3 regions of the Ruegeria sp. C11 genome follow, and region 2 is predicted to be linked to each of the others. Evidence: riboswitches for the same ligand, from Rfam matches in the RefSeq annotation. Region 2 holds a riboswitch; each other region holds the start of a gene.
What was found. A riboswitch is a leader RNA that binds a small molecule or an ion and turns the genes downstream of it on or off. The one in region 2 is predicted to bind cobalamin.
Positions count from the first base shown of each region.

Region 1: another riboswitch for cobalamin. It lies ahead of ACR0NA_RS03030 (CbtB domain-containing protein); the one in region 2 lies ahead of ACR0NA_RS18165 (DUF1636 family protein).
Region 3: another riboswitch for cobalamin. It lies ahead of ACR0NA_RS02960 (DUF1636 family protein); the one in region 2 lies ahead of ACR0NA_RS18165 (DUF1636 family protein).

Region 1 is NZ_JBQFSB010000001.1:593,044-597,318, reverse strand. Features, by position in the region: gene ACR0NA_RS03050 (DUF302 domain-containing protein) at 1-205, opposite strand, end outside; gene ACR0NA_RS03045 (DUF1636 family protein) at 336-710, shown strand; gene ACR0NA_RS03040 (hypothetical protein) at 698-1,192, opposite strand; gene ACR0NA_RS03035 (CbtA family protein) at 1,257-1,955, opposite strand; gene ACR0NA_RS03030 (CbtB domain-containing protein) at 1,960-2,130, opposite strand; cobalamin riboswitch at 2,167-2,374, opposite strand; gene cobF (precorrin-6A synthase (deacetylating)) at 2,418-3,161, opposite strand; gene cobA (uroporphyrinogen-III C-methyltransferase) at 3,154-3,882, opposite strand; gene ACR0NA_RS03015 (cobyrinic acid a,c-diamide synthase CobB) at 3,879-4,275, opposite strand, start outside.
Region 2 is NZ_JBQFSB010000011.1:81,934-86,208, forward strand. Features, by position in the region: gene ACR0NA_RS18150 (GTP-binding protein) at 1-375, shown strand, start outside; gene ACR0NA_RS18155 (DUF1826 domain-containing protein) at 372-1,007, shown strand; gene ACR0NA_RS18160 (DUF6525 family protein) at 1,004-1,276, shown strand; cobalamin riboswitch at 1,381-1,587, shown strand; gene ACR0NA_RS18165 (DUF1636 family protein) at 1,690-2,046, shown strand; gene ACR0NA_RS18170 (ABC transporter ATP-binding protein) at 2,043-2,828, shown strand; gene ACR0NA_RS18175 (ABC transporter substrate-binding protein) at 2,847-3,794, shown strand; gene ACR0NA_RS18180 (FecCD family ABC transporter permease) at 3,796-4,275, shown strand, end outside.
Region 3 is NZ_JBQFSB010000001.1:578,570-582,844, reverse strand. Features, by position in the region: gene cobN (cobaltochelatase subunit CobN) at 1-325, opposite strand, end outside; gene cobW (cobalamin biosynthesis protein CobW) at 332-1,387, opposite strand; gene ACR0NA_RS02960 (DUF1636 family protein) at 1,384-1,764, opposite strand; cobalamin riboswitch at 1,859-2,067, opposite strand; gene ACR0NA_RS02955 (LysR substrate-binding domain-containing protein) at 2,140-3,024, opposite strand; gene ACR0NA_RS02950 (NAD(P)-dependent oxidoreductase) at 3,146-4,111, shown strand.

The DNA.
Region 1 (4,275 bases), on a different contig from region 2:
TTATGCCTCGTGCTGCTGCGGCCTTAGTCGGTCCGGCCTGTGTGACGACTATCAGGTCGTTGGCCTTTACTGATGCGACAACGTCCGGCACCAGTTCATCGTAGGACTTGTCAGTCGGATACACGGCCCAACCGTCGCGCGGCTGCAAATCATCGGCCCAGGCGGGCAGGGCCAGCAGACACAATGCTACCCAGTGTGGTTTCATTTTTCGCCCTCCGGTGTCTTCACGGGGACTTGATGCCAGAATTCCGCTTTGGATGCGCTCACATTCCCGTGTGTATCCGCGCGTTGAGTGCTTGCACACCGCCAGCGAAAGCCGCAGTAACAGTGAAAACATGGACGAGGGCGGGATGAGTTCAGAGCGGATGAGGCTGATGATCTGCAGCAGCTGTACCGGGGCACGGGATCGTGACGCCGAATGGCTGGCTGTGCGCGCGGCGTTGGCGCGCGCTGGATTGGAAGATCACGTTCAGCTTGGCGAACACGCCTGTTTCAGCAGCTGCGAAGAACCCGCAGTGCTTGCACTGCAAGGTGAAGGCATGGCCTCATATGTGTTTTCCGGGATCGATGTGCAGGCTGATGCAGATGATATTGCTGCAACGTGCCAAACTTATCTGAACAGCCCCATGGGCTGGATTGAAGACGCCCGGCCTTGCGGGCGACTTCGTTTATGTCTGCGCGCGCGTATTCCGGCGCTTCACTCCACCTGAATCGTCAGTTTGGCGCTGACAGGTACGTCATCCACTGCCAGCGGGCTGTGGCTGTTGGCGTTCAGCGACACCTCGACCTCGACCTCGCCTTTCGGCAAATCCGGGATGTGCATCCAGTTGCCATAAAGGCGCGCCAGTTTGGCTCCGTTGACATAGACATGCGCGTGACCTTCGCCCGGCCTGTCATCAGCCGAGGCATTTTCCGGCGCGAAACGGAAATTCTGCGGTTGGACATGCAAATTCCAACCTGCCATCGGGTCTTTGATCAGGTCGATCTCCAGCCCCGGTGCATTGGGTCCGGCGGGCAGGCTGATGGTTTTGGAATGGTCATGCGCTGCAGCTTCGGCATGCGCGCCGCCGTGATGAGATGGGTCCGAATGATCATGACCATCAAAGGTAACACCATTGGCTGCAGCCAACACAAACCCGGCGCCGCCGCCAAAGACCAGACCAATGGCAAAAAGTGCAAGTGAGCGGGACATTTCTTTTCCTTGCGAAAATGAAACGCCCGCCGGAGTTACTCCGGCGGGCAAACTTCATACATGATCAGGTGTTAGCTTCTGCGCCTTTGCTTTCGCTTTGCCAGAAAAAACCTGCAAATGCACCGACCAGAATCCACGCCACTAGACCGATGCCGAAAGCGCGCGCGGCGAACAAGGCGCCGATTTCGGTTGGCACAGGACCAGTGAACACATCGGGTTCAGGTGCGCCGATGACATGCGGAGCCAGCAAAAGGATCGCTGCAATCACATAGCTGATGATATTGCCCCCAAAGGCAATCAGCCACATGGCCACGGCTGCGGCGGCTGCAGTTGCCCACCACCAGATCTGCCGGTCATAGACATCGGCTGCAGCAACACCGGGCACTTCAGGCGCCAGTGAGAAACCCGGAGCGAAGTGAAGTGCAATAAAACCGGCAAGGCCCCACAACACGCCGGTTCGGCCGTTGACCTCGTGCCCCTGACCTTCGGCAACCGACATCAGGGCGACCAGAGCCAATGCATACCCTGTGTAGATAAACATCGTGAAGATCACACTCAGCGCGTCGCGCTGAAGGTCGGAAAACATGCCGGGCAGATCGGGATGGGCTGAAACAGCTTCTCCGCCGAAATGAACCAGTTCACCGGACTCGTAAAGTTCCGCGTGCAGTAATACCGGCTGCACGAATGCAAGCTGCAGCAGAGCGGCTATCAGCCCTGCTGCAGCACCAGCGAACAACGCGCTGGTCAGAATGCGACTGAACATGGTCTCAGTGGCAGGGAAAGCCGGTTGCGTGACGCACGTCGTGTGCGGCGTCGTGCAGGGCCGATGCCTGAACGTGGCCAGCCAGAGTAACGATCCCCAGACCCAGAACCACAGCGAAAATGGCGGGAAGGATGCCTGTATTCGCGGCGGATGCCTTAAGCGTTTTTGTCGTCATTTCTTGTCCTCCTGTGCCGCCGCACCCGACGGCCGGTTTTTAGTTTCTCGCCTGGCAGGTCTCCTGGCTTGCGGGTCGGTGCCTCTGTTCGCCTTCCCCCCGAGGATCGGGAGTGGCCGGTTGAACAGGGGCTCACCGCTTACAGTCGCGGGGGCGGCTCTGGCTTTGACTTTCACGAAAGTCGCACCAAATTCCCTCTTAGCATCCGGATTGCTCCGGCGGGACCAGACCCTTCCATTTAGCCGTTAAGGCGACTAAGGCGCAATCTTCATTTGCGACCTTTTAGGTCAGTTCTCGCGCTTTTTCAGCAAATAGATATCCATGATCCAGCCATGCGCAGCCCTGTGCATCGCGCGGTTGGCCAGAATCTCCTGGCAAACTTCATTCAAGGGGCCTTTGATCAGGATTTCCTCTTTCATCCCGACGTAAGCGCCCCACCAGATGTCATAATCGGCCATCTCAAGGCTCTGGAACGAGCACTCTCCGTCCAGCATCACCGCCACTTTCGAAGCGTGTTCCGGCCAGCCTTCCTCGCGGATTCTCCGCCCAGTGGTCACAACGTATGGTGCGCCCAGATCATTGATCGGAATCGAATGGGCTGCCGTCAACGCTTGCAGCGCGGTAATGCCGGGGATCACGCGGGTCTCTGGTTGCGGGTCCAGTCGTGAGGCGATTCGAAGCGAACTGTCATAAAGCGACGGGTCGCCCCAGATCAGCAGGGCGACATGACGTGCGTTAGGATGGGCCGAGATCGCTTCCTGCCAGCGCAGGGCAATGGCGTCATGCCATTCGTCCACACCACGAAGATAGCCATCGTCGGAGCGGCGCTTTGGGATATCGAAATAGGCAATCTGGGGTGGGGTGTCCGTCACTGAAGCAATGATTTCTTCCCGCAGCCCGGCCAGATCGGCTTTGTTCTCGCCCTTGCGGGGAATGAGGATCAAGTCCGCAGCCTGAATGGCTTTTGCGCCCTGAAAGGTCACATGGTCGGGGTTGCCGGTGCCGATACCGATCAGGGTCAGGTCAAACATCGTCGAACTCTGCCAAGGGGCCGTACAGGATCAGGGCAGGGGCTGTGCCGATCTCAGCCGCCAGCTGCTCGGACAGCGCGCCAACCGTCGCGCGGTGCAATTTTTGATCAGGTGTTGAAACCGACTCGGCCATCAAGGCGGGCGTATCCAGCGGCAGGCCGTGTTCGTGCAGTGCGTCGACCAGCAAAGGAAAAGTGCGTTTGCCCATGAAGACCACCGTCGTCGCATCGGGATCGGCCAGCGCAGGCAGGTTCAGGTCTGTGGGTAACTGGCCGCTGACATCATGGCCGGTGACGAATTGCACCCGCCGGGCGGTCAGGCGCCGTGTCAGCGGGATGCCCGCCGCCGCTGCCGCTGCGACAGCTGAGGGGATGCCGGGGATGATTTCATACTCGATCCCGGCGGCGCGTAGGGCAACGAGTTCCTCTTCCAGCCGTCCGAAAAGCCCTCCATCGCCAGATTTCAACCGAACGACGCGGGCGCCGGTTTTCGCATAATCCACCAGCAGGCGGCTTACATGGTCCTGTTTGGGCGAAGGGCGGCCCGCGCGTTTGCCAACGCCCACCAGATCGGAATCCTCGCGCGCATGGCTCAGGATGGGGCCGCTGCTGAGGTCGTCAAACAGCACCGCATCGGCCTTTTGCATCCGGTCCACGGCCTTGAGCGTCAAAAGTTCCGGATCGCCGGGACCCGAACCGATGAACGAAACGAAACCGCTCATGCTGAGGCCTCCGCGATCAGGTGAAAGAATGTGCCGGTCACGTTGCCGCGCACCGATCCGGTCTGCGGGCCTTCTGCGCCTTCTGCATCGAATACCCGTGCCAGCGGCGCGTCAGGCTGTTCCACGATCGAGGAATAGTGGAACTCATGCCCTCGTAAGTCCGTTCCCGTCGCAAACCCGGGCATGGGCGCAAGCAGCTCTGCCTTGCGATAGCCAAGGTTGAACTTGCGCTTTTCATAAGACGTAACCAGCCCCAGTAGGCCAGCCATTTGGTGCCGAACACCTTCCTTGTCGATCAGGGCCTGACCCAGGGCCATATACCCTCCGCATTCACCGTGCACCGGCTTGGTCTCGGCGTGTTTGCGCAACCCGGTCAGAAATGTCCCAGCAGAG
Region 2 (4,275 bases):
AACGGCCATCTGCCGGGGGTGATCCGGGCCAAAGGGCACTTTTGGATCTCGACACGACCCGACTGGGTAGCCGAATTTTCGCTGGCCGGGGCGCTGTCCAGTGTAAAACCGCTGGGCACCTGGTGGGCGTCGGTACCGGAGGAGCGGCGCCCTACACATGACAGTGCGAAAGCCTACATGCAGGCCCACTGGCAAGAACCCTGGGGTGATCGTCGTCAGGAAATCGTCTTCATCGGAGCGGGCATTGACTGGCCGGCTTTGAAGGCGCGGTTGGATGCCTGTCTTGTTCCTGCAGCTGCAGCCATGGGGCCCGACACATTGCCCGACTATCCGGACCCGTTTCCAATCTGGCGGCGGATGGAGGATGCCGCATGAACTTTGCCGAAACGCTGGAAAAAGACGCCGCCATTGGCGTCGCGGTCGCGGAAAACCCATCGTCATTCGCCACGTTTCTGCAACCCGGATGCGCTGCTGCGATCTGGCGGCGGCATGCGCCTGCCGACGTCCAAAGCTGGCTGAACGGGCTTGACCCGGAGGTTCTGCCTCGCGGTCGGGTCATTATGCCGTCGAACGCGGTCAGGGATGCCCTGGCGAACCTCTGCGACTGGTCTGGTTTGCCTGACACTCCTGAAAGAGGGTGGTTACAGGATGATATCGTGTCCCTGGCTGACATGTTCTCGGACCTGTTGAATGCAAGGTACCTGCGATTGCGGTTGGATGTTGTGACCACCAACGCCTGTCGCAAATTTCATATTGATGCGATTACCGCGCGGTTGGTTTGCACTTATCGCGGTACCGGAACACAGTACGGTATTTCGCAGGATGGAACGGATCCAGCACATGTGTTCACCGTTGAAACCGGCGCTCCAATTCTCTTGCGGGGGAAGCTGTGGCCCGAACAGCCATCGTTCGGGCTGTTGCATCGCTCGCCGCCAATTGAGGGTACAGGTCAGACCCGGCTTGTACTGGTGCTGGACCCCGTGTTCGACCCGGAAGACGAAGCATGAGTCGGAATCTCGGGCAATGCAGTTTACGACGCAAGCGGCGTTCCGATGATCCAATGGCTGCATTTGACGGCTTGCCAGCGCCGTTAAGGCGTTGGTTGTCCGAAGCAGCCTTGCCATGGTCCCCCACATCCGCGCGACGCATTTGGTCAAAGTCGCAGGCCCGAGGTCTCACGGCGGAGGAAACACTTCGGTCCCTGAGCGAAGCCGAAGCCAGAACGCTTGCCCGTGACCGGCAATCAACTGTTTTCAAACTCATGTCCCGAACGTGAATGAGGTCCGTGTCTCATTCATCTCGGCTTGACGAAGTCGAATGCAAAAACTGCGCTCGAGAGGTTTTGTTTCAGGTCCCGATTGACAAGACATCCGGTCTAGGACAATCAGGACACAGATGGTTCCCCATGGTACGCCCAGGGGATGAAAAGGGAATACGGTGCGGTCCGCCTGTCGGTGCCAAGTCCGTAACTGCCCCCGCAACTGTAAGCGGTGAGCGACGCCAAACAACCACTGGCCAAAAGGGCCGGGAAGGAAGGCCAAGCGACGATCCGCAAGTCAGGAGACCTGCCATCGCATGTTTAACCAACCCGGGGCGGGGCGTCCTGGAAGGAGGCTTTGATGGCACGTCTGACACGTGTTTACATGATCGGCACCTTCTGTCCGCGCTTGGCTTTAAGCGGAGCGGACAATGTCGGAAACACCTGACCATTTCCTTCTGATCTGCTCGACCTGTCGCGGCACACTGTCTGTCGGGGCCATGCGCAATGCGCTGACCGGAAAGCTGCCGACGGGATTCGCTATCCGCACAGTTGCCTGTATGGCCGGTTGCGCGCAGCCAACAACTGTCGGATTTCAGGCCGTCTGCAAAGCTCAGTATCTGTTCGGCGACATTGAAAGCGCGGAAGACATCGAGGCGTTGGCCGAATTTGCACAGCAATACCACGACAGCCCAGATGGCTGGACCAATGCCACCGACCGGCCGGGTCCACTTTTTACAAAAACGCTTTCACGTTTGCCTGGGATCCAATTGCAGGAGCCATCATGACGACCTCGGCCTTTCTGGTTGCGCGAGACCTCGAATACTATGCGCTCAACGGTGATGTCCTGCTGCAGGACGCCTCGTTTGAGTTGGACGAGGGCGCGATACTGGCAATTGCCGGTCCGAATGGGGCTGGAAAAACAACGCTTTTGAACCTGCTGTGCGGGACGGCTGAGATCGTGCTGGGCGACGTTCTGGTCAAGGGGCGCAGCCTGAAACAGATGCCCGCCAAAGACCGGGCCCGGATGATAGCCGTTGTCAGCCAGCAAGAGCTTCCCGATGGGAGGCTTTTGTTGCGGGATTACGTCGCGATGGGTCAGATTCCGATTCGGGCCGACCGTTCGGCTGCAGAACACGCAGCAGAACTGGAAAGGGTACTGAACCTGACCGGCCTGAATGCATTGGCAGACAAACGGATGGCAATGCTGTCCGGGGGTGAGCGGCAACGCGCCCATATCGCCCGTGCTTTGGCGCAGAATCCATCACTGCTGTTTCTGGACGAACCCACCAACCATCTGGACCCGGATGCCAAGGGGAGGATGCTGTCGTTGGTTGCCGAGCTGGGCATCACGGTGGTGATGATCGTCCACGATCTGGTGATGATTCCCGAATTCGCCACCCATGTGGCGCTTATTAAATCCACGCGGCTTACGGGATTTGGCCCCGTGGCCGATGTGCTGACCCCGGAACGGGTCCGCGACACGTTTGGCGTCGACTACCTGTGCTTTCACCACGAAGGCCGCGTGATCCCGGCGCTGGATATCCGAAGAATAACAGTCTCAACCTAAACCAAGGAGCATTCCCGAATGAAACACATCTGGTCCATGGCGCTGATCACAGCCATGGCAGGCGCCGTGTCCGCGCATGAAGTCAGCGTTGACAACTGTGGCGAACCGCTGGTGTTCGAAACTCAGCCTGAACGGCTGGTCGTGCACGACATGAACATGACTGACATGGCCTTTGCGCTGGGTCTGCAGGAGAAGATCGTCGGCCTGACCGGCATCACCGGCTGGTACAAGACCAGCCCGGAATTCGACAAGTTGCGCGGTGAAATCCCGGAGCTGGCGCCCAAATATCCGACAGTCGAAAACCTTGTGGCCGTCGAGCCTGACCTGTTCTTCGCTGGCTGGTATTACGGCATGAAGCCGGGCGGTGACGTCACGCCGGACACGCTGGAGCCCTTTGGCATCAAGACCATGATCCTGACCGAAAGTTGCGTGCATCTGGACAAGGACCGCCCCGAGGCCAGCATGGGCCTGCTGTTCGATGACGTTCTGCGGCTGGGTAAGGTCATGCATGTCGAGGACAAGGCTGAGGCGCTGGTCACAGGCTGGAAGGAAGAGCTGCACGCGCTTGAAGCTCAGACCGCAGACCTGCCCAAACCGCGCGTCTTCCTGCTGGACGGTCCGGCGGATGCGCCGTTTACCGCGGGCAAATTCGCCATCCCGGACGCGATGATCGCCGCCGCTGGCGGTGAGAATGTCACGCATGACATGGACACCAGCTGGGGCCGTACCTCGTGGGAGGCGGTGGCCGCCGCGAATCCAGAATTTCTGGTGCTGCTGGATTATCAGACCGGAAACGGGGCTGCGGACACGTTCAAGTTTCTTCAGGAACATCCGGTGATGTCCCAGACCGACGCCGTGAAGAACGAGCGCTGGATTGGCCTGCGGTACGAGGAACTGACCCCCGGACCGGCGAATATTAAAGCGATCTCGAAAATGGCACAGGCCATGCATCCGGGTCTCAACTGATATGGGCCGATCCGGTCTGACACTTGTGCTGGGGGCGGTCGTTCTGGCCGCCCTCTTGCTGATTTCAACCATTTACGGCACCACGTCCATCCCGGTCTCCGACACAATCACCGCCGTTCTGCTTGGAACGGGGCTTAGCGATGGGGATATGTCGCCGCTTCACCGGATCGTATTTGACCTGCGCCTGCCGCGCGCATTGTTTGCCGCCGTGATCGGTGCGGGGCTGGGCATCGTTGGCGTCGTCCTGCAAACAACAACGCGCAACGATCTGGCGGATCCATTCCTTTTCGGCCTGTCATCCGGCGCCGCTGCAGGGGCCGTGTTCGTCATAACAGTGACCGGAGATGTTCTGGGATTCTGGACCCTGCCACTGGCGGCCTTTTGCGGGGGTCTTGTGGCGTCGGGCATTGTGCTGGCACTGGTTCACGGGCTGCGCACAAATGCACCTGAAAAGCTGATCCTTGCCGGTCTTGCTGTTTCC
Region 3 (4,275 bases), on a different contig from region 2:
CCTGCGCCAGTGCCAGCACCTGCTGCACCCCGTAGGACCAGTAGGGTACACCACCGATCAGGCGGATCAGGATACCTTTCGCGCCTTCCAGCGTCTGTTCGACATAAGTATCGACCGACAGTGGGTGCTTCAGTGCCGTCAGGTTGGCCAGCCGCATCGTCGGCATCCGCCCCTCGGGTCCGCCACCGCGATGCCAGCCTGCCGCGAAAGCGCCAAGGTCGCTGTCCGAAAAGGACAGCACCACCAGATCTGCCGGGCTCTGGCCCAGATCGGTCGGGGTCTCGGTTTCTTCTAACCCGTGGCTTTCGCGGAAGACGACGTGCATGTGCGGTTACTCGGCGGCCTCGGCAACACCCACGAGGATATCGCGGATTTGGGCCTCTTTGATGTCGTCATGCTCGGCAATGACCACCAGACGCGAGCGACGCTCTTCGCCGGGTTCCCACGGGCGGTCATACTGGTGCCGCACGCGTGCGCCAACGGCCTGCACCAGCAGGCGCATCGGTTTGCCCTGAACGGCGGCATAACCTTTGACGCGCAGTATGTTCAGCTCGTTGGCCAGACGTTCGATATTGGCGACCAATTGAGCCGGATCGGTCTGTTCCGGCAGTTCAACGATGATGCTTTCGAAATCGTCATGCTCGTGATCATGATGGCCGTCGTGATGCGACGGACGGGCGTCCATGTCATCCTCGGCTGCGGCCTCAAGCCCCAATACGACGCGCACGTCAACGGCACCTTCGGCCACCTCGACGACGGGCAGGGGGCGCGGAGCCTCAGCTGCAATGATCTCTTTGGCCTTGGCAACGCCTTCCGGACCGGCCAGATCGGGTTTGGTCAGCAGGATAATGTCGGCACACGAAATCTGGTCCTCGAACACTTCGGACAGCGGCGTTTCGTGGTCAATCGAGTCATCGGCCAAGCGCTGTGCATCCACAGCTTCGACATTCGGAGCAAAGCGACCGGCGGCCACGGCTTCGGCATCGGCCAGAGCGATCACGCCGTCCACGGTGATTTTCGAACGGATATCCGGCCAATCAAACGCCTTCAGCAGCGGCTTGGGCAGCGCGAGGCCGGAGGTCTCGATCAGGATGTGGTCGGGGCGTGGCTCCAGCGCCATCAACGCCTCGATAGTCGGGATGAAATCATCGGCCACGGTGCAGCAGATGCAGCCATTGGCCAGTTCCATGATGTTTTCCGCCGGACAATCCGGGATCGCGCAGGATTTCAGGATGTCACCATCGACGCCCACATCACCGAATTCGTTGACAACAACGGCCAGACGCTTGCCTTGCGGGTTCTGCATCAGGTGGCGCACCAGCGTGGTTTTGCCCGAGCCCAGAAAGCCGGTGATCACAGTAACGGGGAGTTTTTCGAGGTTGCTCATTTCAGGGCTCCAATCGGGGGAATGCGGGCCGCACAGTTTTTGCGGAAATGTTCAGGACGTTCGCGCCACTTCACCAGACCGTCTTCGGTCTCAAGATATTTGGTGGTGCCTTCGACGATGGTTTCGACGTGGTCGGTTTCGTTCAGGTTTTCGTAGACAAAAGTCCAGCGGGATGGGCCGCCGCGCAGGACAATGGAACAGCCCTGATCGCAGTTCGACAGACATTCCACCGCTTTGAGGTTTACTCCGTCAGGCAGCTCGGCCTGTTCCAGCGCTTTGTGCAGCAAGGTGCCAGGGCGCTTCGCGTCGTCCTCGATAGGCAGCCCACGACGGCACGTGGTGCAGACCAGCAGCTCGACTGGCGCGGTCTCGGTCATGTCTCTCATCCCCCCAAATCCTCTTCGCGGGGGACGGGGTTTCATGCGGGCCACGTATCACGACATGGACCCGGCACCGGAACACCCCGCCCGGTTACATCTACGGCTGCTGGCAGGTCTCCCGGCTTGCGGATGTCAGAGCTCTGGCTCTGGCAGATGTCCCGCCTTCCCGGCCTTGCGGGCCAGTGGCTTTGGGCACCCTCTCCGGTCACGGTCGCGGGGGCGGCTGCGTTTGACGGAAAACCGCTGACGCATTCCCTTTTCATCCATTTAAAAATGGACACCAACGCATGCGACATGCGGCACGGGCAGGGGGCTTGTCAAGCGTACTGGCGCCCTTGTGACACGCCGCATCCGAAAAGCGACTTGAGGCAGTCAGTCAGCGTCATGGGTCGCCAAACGCTCCTGCAACCATGCCTCGAACAGCCGCGCAGGAGTGGACGGCTGCGACCCCGTTGTCGCGCGGATCAGGTAATGTGACTGGGCAAATGGAATCGGCGGCCCCACCAATTGCAGCGGCGCGCCCTGCGTGATGGCGTTGCGGGCAAACCGGGTTAGAACGGTGGCATAACCCGCGCCTGCCATCACCAATTGCAGCGCGGCCACCGTCGTGTCCACAGAATGACGGGCCGAATTCTCGGCAACGGCGAGGCCATTGGCCTCGAAATATCTTGCCCAGTTATCCTCATATCCCAGAATATGAACCAGAGGTCCGTTTCGCAGGTCTTTGAGCCCGGGGAGCGGGTCACCAGCACGACAAACAGGCACAATGGTTTCAGAGCAGAGCTTTTCGGCAATCACGCCGGGCCAGTCGCCATATCCCAGCCGAATTTCTACATCCACGTCCCCCGGAGCAACGCTGTCATTCCAGATATGGGACACAAGGCGCACGGGAATGTCAGGGAACTGGCGACAGAACTCAGGCAACTCGGCTGCAATCCAATAGGTGGCGGTTGAAATGGCCGCCCTGATGGTCAGGCTTTGCCGGGTCGCCGGGCCAAACAGACTGTTGGTGCTCAGTGCGATGTCGGACAGCGCCCGCCGGACAGTCAGCGCATAGGACTGTCCCAGTTCAGTCAGGTCCAGTCGGCGTGCATTGCGAGTGAACAGTTTTTCCCCAAGTTCAGCCTCAAGCGACCTTATGTGCAGTGAAACCGCTGTTTGCGTCAGGCCCAGTTCCTGCGCGGCGACAGTAAAGTTCAGATGGCGCGCGGCGGATTCGAAACTGCGCAACCAGGCCGGATTTGGGAGGCGGTCCATTTATCACCAAAAAAATTTTATGATTGCGACTGTTATTATTCGTTTCTGTTGCCCTTATCCAGCATTGATAATCCGCGTGTGAATCGCGAATGCGCAAATGGCCACTCTGGGAGGAATAGGCATGAAAGTTGGCTTCATAGGTTTGGGAAACGTGGGCGGCAAGCTTTCGGGTTCGCTGTTGCGCAATGGGGTCGATCTGACCGTTCATGATCTGAACAGGGATCTGGTCGAGGAATTTGTAGCTCGTGGAGCGAAAGCGGCGGACAATCCAGCGCAGTTGATGCGCGACTGCGACGCAGTGATAACCTGCCTGCCGTCGCCTTCCGCTTCGGACGCGGTGATGCAGCAGATGTTGCCCGAGGTGAAAGAAGGCAAGATCTGGATGGAGATGTCCACCACGGATGAGGCCGAAGCAAAACGCCTTGGCGCTATGGTCATCGAACGTGGCGGTGCGGCAGTGGATTGCCCGGTCTCGGGGGGATGCCACCGGGCGGCGACCGGCAACATCTCGATTTTCGCAGGCTGTGATCGCGCGACGTTCGAACAAATTTTGCCATTTCTGACCACGATGGGCCGCCGTATCCTGCATACCGGCGACCTGGGCTCTGCTTCCGTCCTTAAGGTTTTGACCAACTATCTGGCCACCGCCAACCTGATCACCTGCGCCGAAGCGTTGGTCACCGCAAAAGCGGCTGGCATGGACCTGAACACAACCTATGAAGCTATAAAGATTTCGTCGGGCACCTCGTTTGTGCATGAAACCGAAAGCCAGGTGATCCTGAACGGTTCGCGCGATATTTCATTCACCATGGATCTGGTCAAAAAGGATATCGGCCTGTTTCAGGAAGTAGCGGACCGGGCCGGTGTTCCGCTGGAGATGAACCCGGTGATGATCAAGATTTTCGAAGACGGCATCGCCCGGTACGGTGACCGCGAATTGTCTCCGAACATCATCCGCCGTCTCGAGGATGCAACGGGTATCGACGTCCGCGCCCCCGGATTTCCAACCGAAATGCTGGATGATGAGCCGGAAGAAGCAGGATACGAAGTGATCCCACAAGGTAAGGAGTTGAAAGCAGCAGAGTAATCCGCAAGTAAGTTCAGGTGCGGGCAGCCTGTGGAACAGGTTGCCCGTAGAATTGTTCTTGCTGGTTCATGCCTTATGTTAGTGTTCTGTGTAACAGGACGCTGCCAAAGCGTGGAGGATGCCATGGCCTGCTCTCGAACTATTATTGCCCTGGTCGTTGTGTG